Regions from separate parts of the Trichocoleus sp. ST-U1 genome, predicted to be linked through region 1. Evidence: predicted binding sites of a transcription regulator. Region 1 holds the regulator's gene; each other region holds the start of a gene.
What was found. Region 1 encodes NtcA, which controls nitrogen genes in cyanobacteria. Its sites were predicted from a motif close to TTTGTANNNNNNNNTACAAA; they were not measured.
Positions count from the first base shown of each region.

Region 1 (3,160 bases):
TGCGATCGCCCAGTGCTTGATGCAACGCCATTCCTAGGGTAATTCCCACATCTTCATTGGTATGGTGGTCATCAATTTCCAAGTCTCCCGTCGCGGCTACATCCAAATCAATCAGGCTGTGAGAGGCGATTTGATGCAGCATATGGTCTAAAAACGGAATGCCGGTTTTGGCATTGCAAGTGCCATTCCCGTCTAATTTGACGGTGACGATGACATCCGTTTCGCCCGTCTTGCGGGGAACCCTTGCCATGCGAGGAGACAAAAGCTGTTCAATGCTTGGAGAAGGTGTAAATTGGCGATCGCGTGCCTGCATCGCAGATGCTCACTCAAGAAAATAAAGTTAAGTTTATTATCCTACGTTACTGAGCATCTGGGAGACGCGAAAGCCTTAAAAATGCAAAATTAAAAATTAAAAATTAGCAGAATCTTTGCTTTTTAATTTTTAATTTTTAATGTTTGATTCTTTTTACATCCCCATAATCTCGTATCCCGCATCGACATACAGCACCTGACCTGTAATGCCACTTGCCAAATCGCTACACAAGAAAGCAGCCGCATTTCCCACTTCTTTCTGAGTTACAGTGCGTCGCAGGGGTGCTACTTCCTCAACGTGATGGATCATATCCAGGATGCCACCTACCGCCGACGATGCCAAAGTGCGGATGGGACCTGCCGAAATTGCATTCACGCGAATATTCTGTGGACCTAATTCAGATGCCAGGTAACGGACACTCATTTCCAATCCAGACTTGGCAATTCCCATGACGTTGTAGTTGGGGATCACCTTAACGCCGCCTAGATAAGTCAGCGTGACAATGCTGCCACCTTCTGTCATCAGTGGTTTTGCTGACCCAGCAAGTTGCACCAGAGAATAGGTACTAATTTCTAGAGCTTGGGTGAAGCCAGCGCGGGTAGTGTTGCTAAAATCACCTGATAAATCTTCCTTGTTCGCAAAAGCAAGACAATGGATCAGGATGTCTAGCTTGCCCCACTTATCGCGGATGGCGTCAAATGTAGACTGAATTTGGGTCTCATTCTGGACATCGCAGGGTAAAAATAAGCTGGGGTTGAGGGGTTCTACCAACTCTGCCACTTTTTTTTCAAAGCGGCCTCGGTCGTCTGGCAGGTAAGTCACTCCTAGATTCGCACCCGCTTGGTGCAGTTGCTGAGCAATCCCCCAGGCGATCGATCGATTGTTGGCAATGCCGGTGACAAGGGCGTTTTTTCCGGTTAAATCTAGCATAAATGTCGATTTTGAAGGCAATATTAGAGGATATCCGATTTAGGGGAGTATTCAAGATCGCGATCGCCCGGAGCAAGGCTGTCTAGTACGGGTAAGGAGCGTGCCTCCTTACTCACCATGCATCCCACCCGATAGCGCAGATACTGTCAAGATATCAACATTTTCCGTCATAATCTTACTTGCCTTGAGCAGGGAGAGAACTAAAGAAGGTAGCCGGGGAAACTACTTTAAAATTTTGTATCAAATAGCACAAAAACCGCTTGGAAGTCAGTTTATCTGTGTCTAATGTCAGAAAACTCTCATAGTTGTTTTGCTATGGTTAAAGTTCCTCCGACAGAAAGTTGCAGAAGTCTGTAGGGCAGCATTTAGGAAAAAGGAAGTGGCAGTGACGCAAGATAGACCGCTAGCAGCTGTGTTCCGTCAACTGGGAGGTGGGGCGTTTCCACCCGTGGTGGAAACTTTTGAGCGGGGCAAGACGATCTTTTTCCCAGGAGACCCGGCTGAACGGGTATACTTTTTGCTCAAAGGTGCAGTAAAGCTGTCTCGCGTGTATGAAGCTGGGGAAGAAATTACCGTGGCGCTGCTGCGAGAAAACAGCGTTTTTGGAGTACTGTCCTTAATTACAGGGCATCGTTCGGATCGGTTTTATCACGCTGTAGCATTTACGCCAGTGGAGCTGCTTTCGGCACCGATCGATCAGGTAGAGCAATCGCTCAAGGATAATCCGGAGCTATCGATGTTGATGCTGCGAGGGCTTTCTTCGCGCATTTTGCAAACAGAAATGATGATTGAGACATTAGCTCACCGAGATATGGGATCGCGCTTGGTGAGTTTTCTATTGATTCTGTGCCGTGATTTTGGCGTTCCTACCGCCAATGGAATTACGATCGATCTGAAGCTTTCTCATCAAGCGATCGCAGAAGCAATCGGCTCCACCAGGGTAACTGTCACCCGCTTACTGGGAGATTTGCGGGAGGAAAAAATGATTTCTATCCACAAGAAAAAAATTACGGTACACAACCCAGTTACACTGAGTCAGCAGTTTACTTGAAAACAGCTAGAGGCTCTCGTCAGGTTGTAGGTTAGGTTGTTGGTTAAAACGGCATGGTAGCGCGAGCAGGTTATCCAGTTTTAACATTTAGTCGGGAGTTGAGTTAAAAGGTGTCAGGTTTTAAGCGGATAGTTTTCAACCTTCCAACCTTTAACCTTTCCGATTTCACCTTCGATCTTTAATTCCTGTTAACCCTTTCTCTAGCCTGCGATGCGATAGGCTGTAACTGGAATGACTGTAGCAGACAATGACCGACAGTGCGCTCTTCCTGATTTTGTCTATTTTAGTGTTGGGAAGCGTCATCGCAACGGTAGGCGATCGCATTGGCACGCGCGTGGGAAAAGCACGCCTGTCGTTGTTCAATCTGCGTCCCCGCAAAACAGCTGTTTTGGTAACGATTCTGACAGGGCTAACGATTTCTGCCTCAACACTAACAATCATCTTCGCGACCAGCGAACAATTGCGGATTGGAGTTTTTAGACTCCAAGAAGTGCAGAAAAAACTCAAGACAGCAAGTAAGGATATTGCTAAAGCGAACGAGCAGAAACGGAAAACCGAAAGCGAACTTGCTAAAACCGCCGCCCAAAAAGAGCAAGTAGAGAAGGAACTCGCTCAAGCTCGCACCCAGCAATCTGTCGCTCAGCAGCGCTTAGATGCGATTAATCGATCTTTGGCAGCTGCGCTGGCTAAACAAGGCCAGACGGAGGCGCAACTAAATCAGACTCAAAGCGAACTGACCCGGGTTGCCAGCAGCTTTCAGCAAACCCAAAAACAGCTTACATCTGTCTCAGGGCAAGCCAAGACGCTACGTTCCGAAATCCAACAACTTCAAGCAGAACGCCAAGAACTCCTCCAGCAGCGAAATC
Region 1 is NZ_JAMPJZ010000051.1:1,252-4,411, forward strand. Features, by position in the region: gene hisB (imidazoleglycerol-phosphate dehydratase HisB) at 1-313, opposite strand, end outside; gene fabI (enoyl-ACP reductase FabI) at 467-1,243, opposite strand; gene ntcA (global nitrogen regulator NtcA) at 1,623-2,294, shown strand; gene NDA06_RS17500 (DUF3084 domain-containing protein) at 2,542-3,160, shown strand, end outside.

Region 2 (3,160 bases), on a different contig from region 1:
TTAACAAAACCGCGCCGATGCTAATTCCATTAAAAATCCCATCCAGCAATCCTGCTATCACACCGCTTCCTCAGCCATTAATCATGGGTCATTAGTCATGGATCGTGAGTCATTAGTTATTAGCTTTCAAATCCCCTAGGTTAGGTTGAGGTAACGGATGCTGTTGGCATTAATTTTTGACCTCTCCCCACCCCAAACTCTTCCATACAAGGGTAGAGGCTTCCAGACTCCCCCTTCCCTATGAGGGAAGGGGGATGGGGGGTTAGGTTCTTAATTAGCCAACACCATCAGGTAACGAAACCCAACCAATCTTCTCAAGATTGACGACTAATAACTAAGGACTAATTTTTAACCGCTTAAATTTTGTACTGACCACCTTTTTTGGAATCTGACCAGTCGCATCCCAAACCCTTAGTTGCAGCAACGAATTGGTTCCAAGGAACTGGCTTCACTGCTGATTTCGTCTCATAGACAATCTTAAAGAGACCATCATCTGCGACTTCACCTAGCCGTACAAACTTAGAAATGTGATGGTTACTTTCCATCGTTACAGTGCCTTCTGGAGCCTCAAACTTCTGACCAACCGCAGCCTTTCGCACTGCCTCTAAATCGTCAGCGGTTTTTGCTTTCTCGACAGCTTGCTTCCAAAGATAAACGGCAATGTAAGCTGCTTCCATCGGGTCGTTCGTTACCCGATCTTGACCGTATTTTGCCTTAAAAGCTTCGACAAATTTTTTATTTGTTGGGGTATCCACCGTTTGGAAGTAATTCCATGCAGCATATTGACCCTTGAGATATTCTGTGCCAATTGCTTTGACTTCTTCTTCGGCAATACTGACAGACATTACGGGATATTTATCTGGTCCCAACCCTGCACCTTGCATCTGCTTGAAGAAAGCCACATTACTATCCCCATTCAGGGTATTAAAAATGACCCCTCCATCAGGCAGAGCAGCTTTAATTTTAGTGATGATGGGCGTAACTTCTGTATTGCCTAGGGGTAAGTAATCTTCCCCGACGGTTTCGCCGCCTTTTGCCTTTAACTGCTCTTTAATAATCGTATTCGCGGTACGCGGAAAAACGTAATCTGAGCCAACTAGGAAGAATTTTTTACCCTTATTCTGCAATAGCCAATCGACTGCTGGCTCAATTTGTTGGTTGGGAGCAGCACCCGTATAGAAAATATTTTTGGAACACTCTTGACCCTCGTATTGCACGGGATACCAGAGCATATGACCTTTTTCTTCAAATACTGGCAGCACTGCTTTGCGGCTGGCGGAAGTCCAGCAGCCGAAAACGGTGACAACTTTATCCTGATCGATTAGCTTTCTCGCCTTTTCTGCAAAAGTAGGCCAGTCAGATTGACCATCTTCCTCAATTGCTTGAATTTGCTTGCCGAGGACGCCACCGGCTTTATTGATCTCCTCAATTGCCAACAGTTCGGCATCTACAACGCTGTTTTCGCTAATCGCCATCGTGCCGCTGCGAGAGTGCAGAATCCCCACTTTGATGGTGTTGCCTCCACCGGCAGCCGCAACGGTTGTCGCACTGGGAGAGGGAGACGCTGCTGTTGGGCTGGCAGTCTCAGAGGTGGAAGAGGGGGGAGTGCTGCTACAAGCTTTGAGAAGAATACTGGTTCCCAGAGTAGCAGAACCGTATAGAAGAAATTTACGTCGCCCTAATCGCCTTGCCATACCGTCACCGTACTCCTGGCTGAATCAGCCTAATGGTAGAGAACATACACAGTTAAGCAGTGATATTAGAGCGATGTTCTGGGAAAAAATTGTTATCAAAGATACAAAGAATCGAATTTTTGTATCTTTATCTAAGAAAGCTCAGCTTGCTGTTTTTGAAATTTCGCCCAGATTTAGGCGGATAAAGTCCACCACAGCGGTTAATCCTTGCTGAGTCTTCAAATTCGTAAAGATAAAGGGTTTTTCTCCACGCATCCTCCGCGCATCGCGTTCCATGACCCCTAAATCTGCTCCGACTTGAGGAGCAAGATCAATTTTGTTGATTGCTAAAAGATCGGATTTAGTAATTCCGGGACCACCTTTGCGCGGAATTTTGTCACCGGCTGCAACATCAATGACATAAATTGTCAAGTCTACAAGTTCTGGGCTGAAGGTAGCCGCTAAGTTATCGCCGCCACTTTCTAAAAACACTAAGTCTAAATCGGGAAATTGCTGTTCCATCTGTTCAATGGCGGCGATGTTCATGGAAGCGTCTTCGCGGATGGCGGTATGGGGACAGCCGCCAGTTTCGACACCCAGGATGCGATCGCTCTCCAAGGCGTGACTCCGCACTAAAAACTGGGCATCTTCCTGGGTATAAATATCATTCGTGACTACAGCAATTTGATATTTTTGCCGCATCGCCTTACATAAGGCTTCAACCAAGGCAGTTTTTCCCGAACCCACTGGGCCAGCTACTCCAACCCGAAAAGCATTCATAAAATTTTCTGAAAGCGAATGGCTAATTGCTCATCGTAGCAAGGCAATTAATCATTCGCTATTGACAGCTTTCACAAGCGGTTTGTCTTTGTTTAACTCCGAAATAAGCGCGTGTACTGTGTTTCGTGAGCGATACTCGCCAATGCTAATCCCCAGCCGCAACTACTCAGGGCGTCATCTTCTAACCCTAAAATTTCCTTGGCAGCCTGAATCAGGGTAGGTTGTAGTTCTAGAAGTAGCTGTTGCCCAGCCGTTTGTCCGAGGGGAATCAATTTGACCCCGGCTGCGATCAAATTGGTTGCCCAGCTGTGTAAGTAGCCCAAGAGGGCAGATGCAGCGTCGATTTGCCAATGGGCGGTGGCAATGCCGAAAGCGATCGCATAATTACAAGGACTCCCAATTGCATCCACCATTGACCGAACCTGCGGCTGTAATTCCAAAAGCAATCGGATTAGCGATCGCCCCATCTGCCAACTTTGTGCTTGCAACTCCTGTGTTTCCTTAGCAGCAGATAACCAGACATTCCAATAACTTAAAGCCTCCAAATCCCCAGCAATTGCCCCCCGATATCCCCGAATCATCACCGCCGCTTCCAACCGAATTGCTCCATAACCCAGTTCCTGCTTGAGCCAGTGTCCCAGATGTTGCAGGTTCTCAATTACACCAGCATCGACGAGGGTTTCCAGCCCTTCGGAATAGCTATAAGC
Region 2 is NZ_JAMPJZ010000031.1:36,340-39,499, reverse strand. Features, by position in the region: gene urtB (urea ABC transporter permease subunit UrtB) at 1-61, opposite strand, end outside; gene urtA (urea ABC transporter substrate-binding protein) at 357-1,694, opposite strand; gene ureG (urease accessory protein UreG) at 1,836-2,453, opposite strand; gene NDA06_RS13340 (urease accessory protein UreF) at 2,546-3,160, opposite strand, start outside.
Region 2: a site for NtcA is predicted at 1,783-1,802, ahead of urtA (urea ABC transporter substrate-binding protein). Genes of this name have one in related genera too.

Region 3 (3,160 bases), on a different contig from region 1:
TCGAGTTTCACTACCGGAATTATTTTGCTGGATAGCACTCAGTAACAAGGGATAATCCCCTAAAACGCCAATATCTAGTTGTCCGGAGTGTAACCCTTGAATAATCGGTGCTCCTGTTAAAAAATCGCACCAGTGGATGCGATACTGAGTGGAACTGTATCGCCCTTCTCTCGGTAAGAAGTGTTCTAGTAAGCCTAAGCGCTGAATCACTAAGCCCGCCGTTACTGTTGGAATCGTGCTGTTTTGAATCCCGATCGCTAAATCAATTGTCTCAGGATGTTGCACGGAGTTGGAACGAATGATTAGGTTAGGCGATCGCAAACGCACTGGGGTTGAATGAGGACAAACAGAGGCTTGCTGTTGCTCTTGACAATTCTCAACCAGATCTATGAACTTTTGCATCGGGTTTGAGTTGCGCGAGCGCCGATTTTGCGGCAATGAGTCTGTAAGCGCAGATTGGCTTAATCGTTTGGGTAACACTAGGAAAACATTACCGGATAAGGCAAATTCTTGCAGGGGAATTGCAACAAGCATTCCCGATTGACATTCAGATTGAAATTCAAAGTTAGAAGCAAATCCTAAATAATGACCCTGCATCATATAGGTTCGCATCAAACTGAGAGTATCAACTGTTTCAATTTGAGCGAAATCTGAAAAATTTATCCCTAATTCAGTTAGTCGAGATTCAAACATTAAACGACTAGGGCAGCCAGTATTTAGCATCACCCATCGTTCTTTTTGCAACTCTTTCAAACTCAACCAGGTTTGATTCGCTAAAGGATGATTTGCCGCAACGACTAAGTAATAGTGAATTGGTGCAATTGGGGTTGCTGATATTTCCGAAAACTCTGCAAAATTAATATCTGAAATTCCTATATCAATCTGACTGCTGGTAATGGCTCGATAGAGAAATTCAACCGAGTCAAATACGACACACTGAGTCTGAATCCCAGGATACTGCTGACGGTACTGAAAGAGAATTTCAGGTAGCCATCCATTAGCGATCGCGGCTGTGGAGCCGATTTTGAGATTGCCAAATTTGCCTTTTTTGATTTCTTCGACTTTGGCAAACAATTGATTTTCAACCTCAATCAGTCTTGGCCCTTCCTCCCATAAAAACTGTCCCACCTCGGTTAGCTGAATCTTACGACCAAGACGATAAAACAGGTCAGTTCCTAGTTCAGTTTCCAGGGATTTTATTTTGGCGCTGACCGCAGGCTGACTCAGATTTAGAGCATCAGCAGCTTCAGTAAAACTGAGGTGCCTAGCCACCTCCAGAAATACTTTAACTTGATAAACCTCCACGTTCTCTAACCCCCCAAATTGAAATTTTTATTTTACAGCTTAATGAATGAATAAAGCTAATTTATAAGATCATAAAAAACGCGAATGAATAGATGGTATTTTTGGTTACAAAAAAGCTTGTAACTTTTAATTCTCTTCTCTAATATAAAAAAAGGTAAAAAAGCGGACTTAGTGAATTTATTCGTACAAAGTTATAAAAGTTTTTGCTAACTGAAGAGGAGTTAAGAGTGGATACTCAATGGATGAAGACCGATGTTTTAGTCATTGGTGGTGGTACTGCCGGAACGATGGCAGCAATCAAGGCAAAACAGGCAAATCCTGAGGGAGAGGTGCTGATTTTAGAGAAAGCGAATATCCGCCGCAGTGGGGCGATCGCAATGGGTATGGATGGGGTCAATACAGCCGTCATTCCTGGTAATTCTACCCCAGAGCAATATGTTCGCGAAATAACGATTTCCAACGATGGCATTGTGAATCAAAAAGCGGTCTACCAAACTGGTAAACTCGGCTTTGAAGTCATTCAAGAACTAGAAAGCTGGGGCGTGAAGTTCCAAAAAGATGCCCAAGGAGACTACGACTTAAAGCAAGTGCATCGCGTCGGTAAATACGTGCTACCGATGCCCGAAGGAAAAGACCTCAAACAAATTTTGACCCGACAAGTTAAGCGCCACAAAGCCAAAGTCACAAATCGGGTCATGGCGACTCGCGTTCTAGTCAAGGACGGACGCGCCATTGGTGCAGTCGGGTTTGATGTGCGAAACGGCGATTTTGTGGTGATTCAGGCAAAAGCCGTCGTTCTGTGTACAGGAGCCTGCGGACGCTTGGGTTTACCCGCCTCCGGCTATCTCTACGGCACCTACGAAAACCCCACCAACGCGGGTGACGGCTACTCAATGGCGTATCACGCAGGCGCAGAACTCACCAATATCGAGTGTTTTCAAATTAACCCCTTGATGAAGGACTACAACGGGCCAGCCTGCGCCTATGTAGCCAGTCCGTTTGGAGCTTACACCGCCAATGCTGAAGGACACCGCTTTATCAGTTGCGACTACTGGAGCGGTCAGATGATGCTAGAAATCTGGAAGGAGTTGAACTCTGGGAAAGGCCCCGTTCAACTGAAGATGACTCACTTAGATGAAGACACCATTTCAGAAATTGAGTCTATTTTATGGGCGAATGAACGACCCAGCCGAGGCAGATTCCATGAAGGGAGAGGCGAAAACTACCGCACAAATGGCGTAGAGATGAATATCTCGGAAATCGGTTTGTGTAGCGGTCACAGCGCTTCTGGAGTCTGGGTGAACGAGAAGGCGGAGACAACGGTTCCAGGATTATATGCCGCCGGAGATATGGCCAGCGTTCCCCACAATTACATGATTGGGGCGTTTGTATTTGGTCGATTGGCGGGTACAAATGCGGTGGATTATATCGAAGGGTTAGAGCATCTTGAACCCGATGCTGATGTTTTAGAGGCGGAAAGACAACGGATTTATGCCCCGTTGAACAACCCGAATGGCGTACCGCATACCCAGGTGGAGTATAAGTTACGGCGATTGGTCAATGACTACCTCCAGCCGCCCAAAGTAGACCACAAGATGGAAATTGGCTTGAGAAACTTTGTGCGCTACCACGAAAGCCTAGAGATGATGGGCGCACGCGACCCCCATGAACTGATGCGCTGCATGGAGGTTCACTTTATTCGCGATTGTGCTGAGATGGCAGCCCGCGCCTCGCTATATCGTCGGGAAAGCCGTTGGGGACTCTACCATTACCGCGTGGATTATCCCGATAAGAACAATGAAGAATGGTTCTGCCACGTCAATCTTAAGAAAGACGAATCAGGCGAGATGGCTTT
Region 3 is NZ_JAMPJZ010000090.1:13,840-16,999, reverse strand. Features, by position in the region: gene NDA06_RS22550 (LysR substrate-binding domain-containing protein) at 1-1,305, opposite strand, end outside; gene NDA06_RS22545 (fumarate reductase/succinate dehydrogenase flavoprotein subunit) at 1,533-3,160, shown strand, end outside.
Region 3: a site for NtcA is predicted at 1,398-1,417, ahead of NDA06_RS22545 (fumarate reductase/succinate dehydrogenase flavoprotein subunit). Genes of this name have one in related genera too.

Region 4 (3,160 bases), on a different contig from region 1:
GCAACCAGGGACAAATCTTGGGGTTCCTGCTTTCAAGATTCCCGACCAAGTGCAGGTGTTTTCAACTGGCCCTGTGCAGCGTATAGATACCGTGGAACTCGGCAATCTACAATTACCCTTATCTAATGCAGGGGTACTGCCAGACGTGACAGGAACAGTCACGATGGGGAATATGACAACGCTTTCGGGTTTCGCCATTAGCGCAACCACTGGTTCTGGCATCGCTGGAAGCAACATCAGCAATGCAATTATTCGAGACAATGCGATCGCGAATTCTGCCAGTGAGGGCATCTTACTTGAGAACGTGACTGGTCAGATACTAATTCAAGACAACGCGATCGCAAATTCTGCTTTGGAAGGCTTTTCCCTCAGCAATAATCAGGGGCAAGTTAACCTAATTCTTGTCAAAAACACGATCGCCAACAATGGTGCTTTAGCTAACGAAGGGGACGGCATCAATCTTGAACTTCGCAATACTGCAACTGGAACCTTTAATATCTCAGAGAATACGATTACTGGCAGTAACAGCTTCGGGAGCATCGCCGACGGAGTCGAGGTAAAACTGTTCGAGAGTGCTTCCGGAACCTTTACTCTGACTAATAACCAAATAACCGCAAATCAATTTAGTGGCATTAATATTGAACTTGAATCCAATACTTTGGGGACATTTGAGATTGCCAACAGCACAATCTCAGGCAATCAATTTGATGGAATTTCTATCAAGCTAAACGATAGCGCGACTGGAACGTTTAATATCACTAATACTCAAATTTCTAAAAACGGGTTTTATGGGATTGGGATACTTCTCTCAAATAACACCTCTGGAACCTTCAACATTACCAATAGCACCATTGCTGAAAATCAAGATAATGGAGTGAATATCGCACTTTCCGATGCAGCGATAGGAACAGTCAATATTTCTAACAATCAGCAAATTTCTAAAAATGGATTTTACGGAATTTTTACCAGCATCAATGGAAACGCCCAACTTCAATTCCTCAGTGAATCAAATCAAATTATAGATAATGCTTTTACCGGGCTTTCCCTCAACAGCTACGATACTGCTAAAATCTTTGCCGGAGTCCGGCTTAACACCATAACAGGCAGCGCAATCGGCGATCTCGAAGCAATAACCAGCGGTTCTGGCGATACAATTTGTCTCCAACCCCGCAATAATACGATTGGAAACTTTTTCTTAAATGACAGTTTTGGAGGAGCGATCCAGATAGAAACGGGAACGCTGTCTACAAATAATATTTCTACCAGTGACCTCAGCAATTGGTCTGGAACCACTGTACCGGCTGGAACTTGTGGTTTCCCTTAGTCGGTAAATGATACCAGTTCACTTTTGTGGAATTACACATTAGATCCTCCAACCCCCCTTTTCAGGTGAGATTCGAGCCATAAAGTGAATTGGTATTTGTTTGCTTCCAAGCTTTGAACTCGCTTTAGCAGCGAACTAGGTAGCGGCTCCATCTCATCTATAGCAATCCTCAATGATTCGTGAATCCGAGTCCACTGAGTTCTCTAACAAGTCGGAGAGCTAAACCACTGTATTTGCAAGCAGATGATTTGGGGCAAAGTTTTGTATATGTAAATACAAAATTACTTTACATAAGATAATACCTCAGATAGGTATATCGAGCAGCCATAACTACATCCTGGGAAGAGGAATTCGTACATCTGGCTTTCTAAGATGATCCCAGGCAAAAATAATAGGAGTAGTTTATGACCGAGCAACCAGATCAACAAGTTAATAACTTACCTTCAGAAGTACAAGCACTGCCTGAGGCAGCTCAGCAGATTTTCCAGGCTGCATTTAAGAGTGCCCAAGAAGACGGGATGGACGAAGAATCTGCCCGCAAAGTTGCGTGGAATACCATCAAAAGCGAATACCGTCAAGGTGAAAATGGCGAGTGGGAGCGGACTCCTGAAATGATAAACGAAGACAATTCAAATCCCGTAACTCGCGCCGCTGTCCAGTCTGGCGGCAATTAAACGCCTTTAAGTAAGTAGCAATACTTTAGATTGATTGACAATGGAAGGCGGTCTGTGCAGGTCACAGACCGCCTTTTGCCTATAGGTCTACGCTTAATTTGCAGTAAAACGAATCGTTCCAAGTGTAGCGAACGATGTAGAGATGAACACCATCAGATGGAACCTCACCCCTAGCCCTTCTCCGTGGGCGGAGAAGGGAGAATCTTTAATCCCTGTCCCTCTAGGTTCACAAGGTGCGGTTAAACCGGAGTGCATTCAATAGAGAATTACCAAAGTGCCGTCTGAAAGCAATTGTTCGCGTCGCTAGTTGCTAAAGCCACTACGCCCAAAAGATAAATTTGAATAAATTATGATAATTTATGGTTGTAGTTAGCTCAACTGTGTTAACTACCTCAACTCATCGTTTATCAAATAACTAGGTTCAAAAAAAATCAACAGGGAGAACATTATGAAAAAAACATTAAATAATGTATTGTTAACAGGTCTTGTCGTGTTTCCAATGGCGCTGGTCAGTGGTTGTGGTGGAGGCGAAAAATCCGCTACATCTCAGGCTTCTGCTTCTCCAAAATCTACTACATCTCAGACTTCAACTACCTCTACACCGACTTCCTCTCGACTGACTTTTGAAAAATCTTTCCTTGTCAGAAAAACTCCCGATAAAAAAGTTGTGCCGGTCAATGATGGAGTTTATAAAAGAGGGGAAGATGTTCAGCTAGTCTTGCTTAATGTTGGCAAATTTAAGAAAGGTCAGGATGGGAAAAACTGGCTAGATATGGATATGGAAGTTAAAAATGCCAAGGGTGAAGTCATATTGGTAAAAAAGAGCCTAATTGGAGAAAAAGGACATACAGCTTTAAAAGATGATGTGGCAGCCTCTCCCAATGGGACTGTTAATACAACTCCTAAAATTCAACCTGGCACTTACCAAATTCAGCTAACGGTTTATGACAAGGTAGGTGGTGGTAGGGTAACAGAAACCAAAGCGTTTACTTTGAAGTAGAGACATTTCCAAATTAAAGATAAAATCCAAGAATTGAAGCTTGAATGTTTTATCCCTGTTTGATAAACGCGCCCTCATTTTCGGATGAATAGCGGATATTAGCTTCTTTGAAACGCCGCAAAGCTTCAGCTAAGCGATCGCATTCGGCAATCAAACTCACCC
Region 4 is NZ_JAMPJZ010000007.1:3,888-7,047, reverse strand. Features, by position in the region: gene NDA06_RS04475 (right-handed parallel beta-helix repeat-containing protein) at 1-1,324, shown strand, start outside; gene NDA06_RS04470 (ChaB family protein) at 1,729-1,998, shown strand; gene NDA06_RS04465 (hypothetical protein) at 2,447-2,998, shown strand; gene NDA06_RS04460 (aspartate aminotransferase) at 3,048-3,160, opposite strand, start outside.
Region 4: a site for NtcA is predicted at 1,585-1,604, ahead of NDA06_RS04470 (ChaB family protein). Genes of this name have one in related genera too.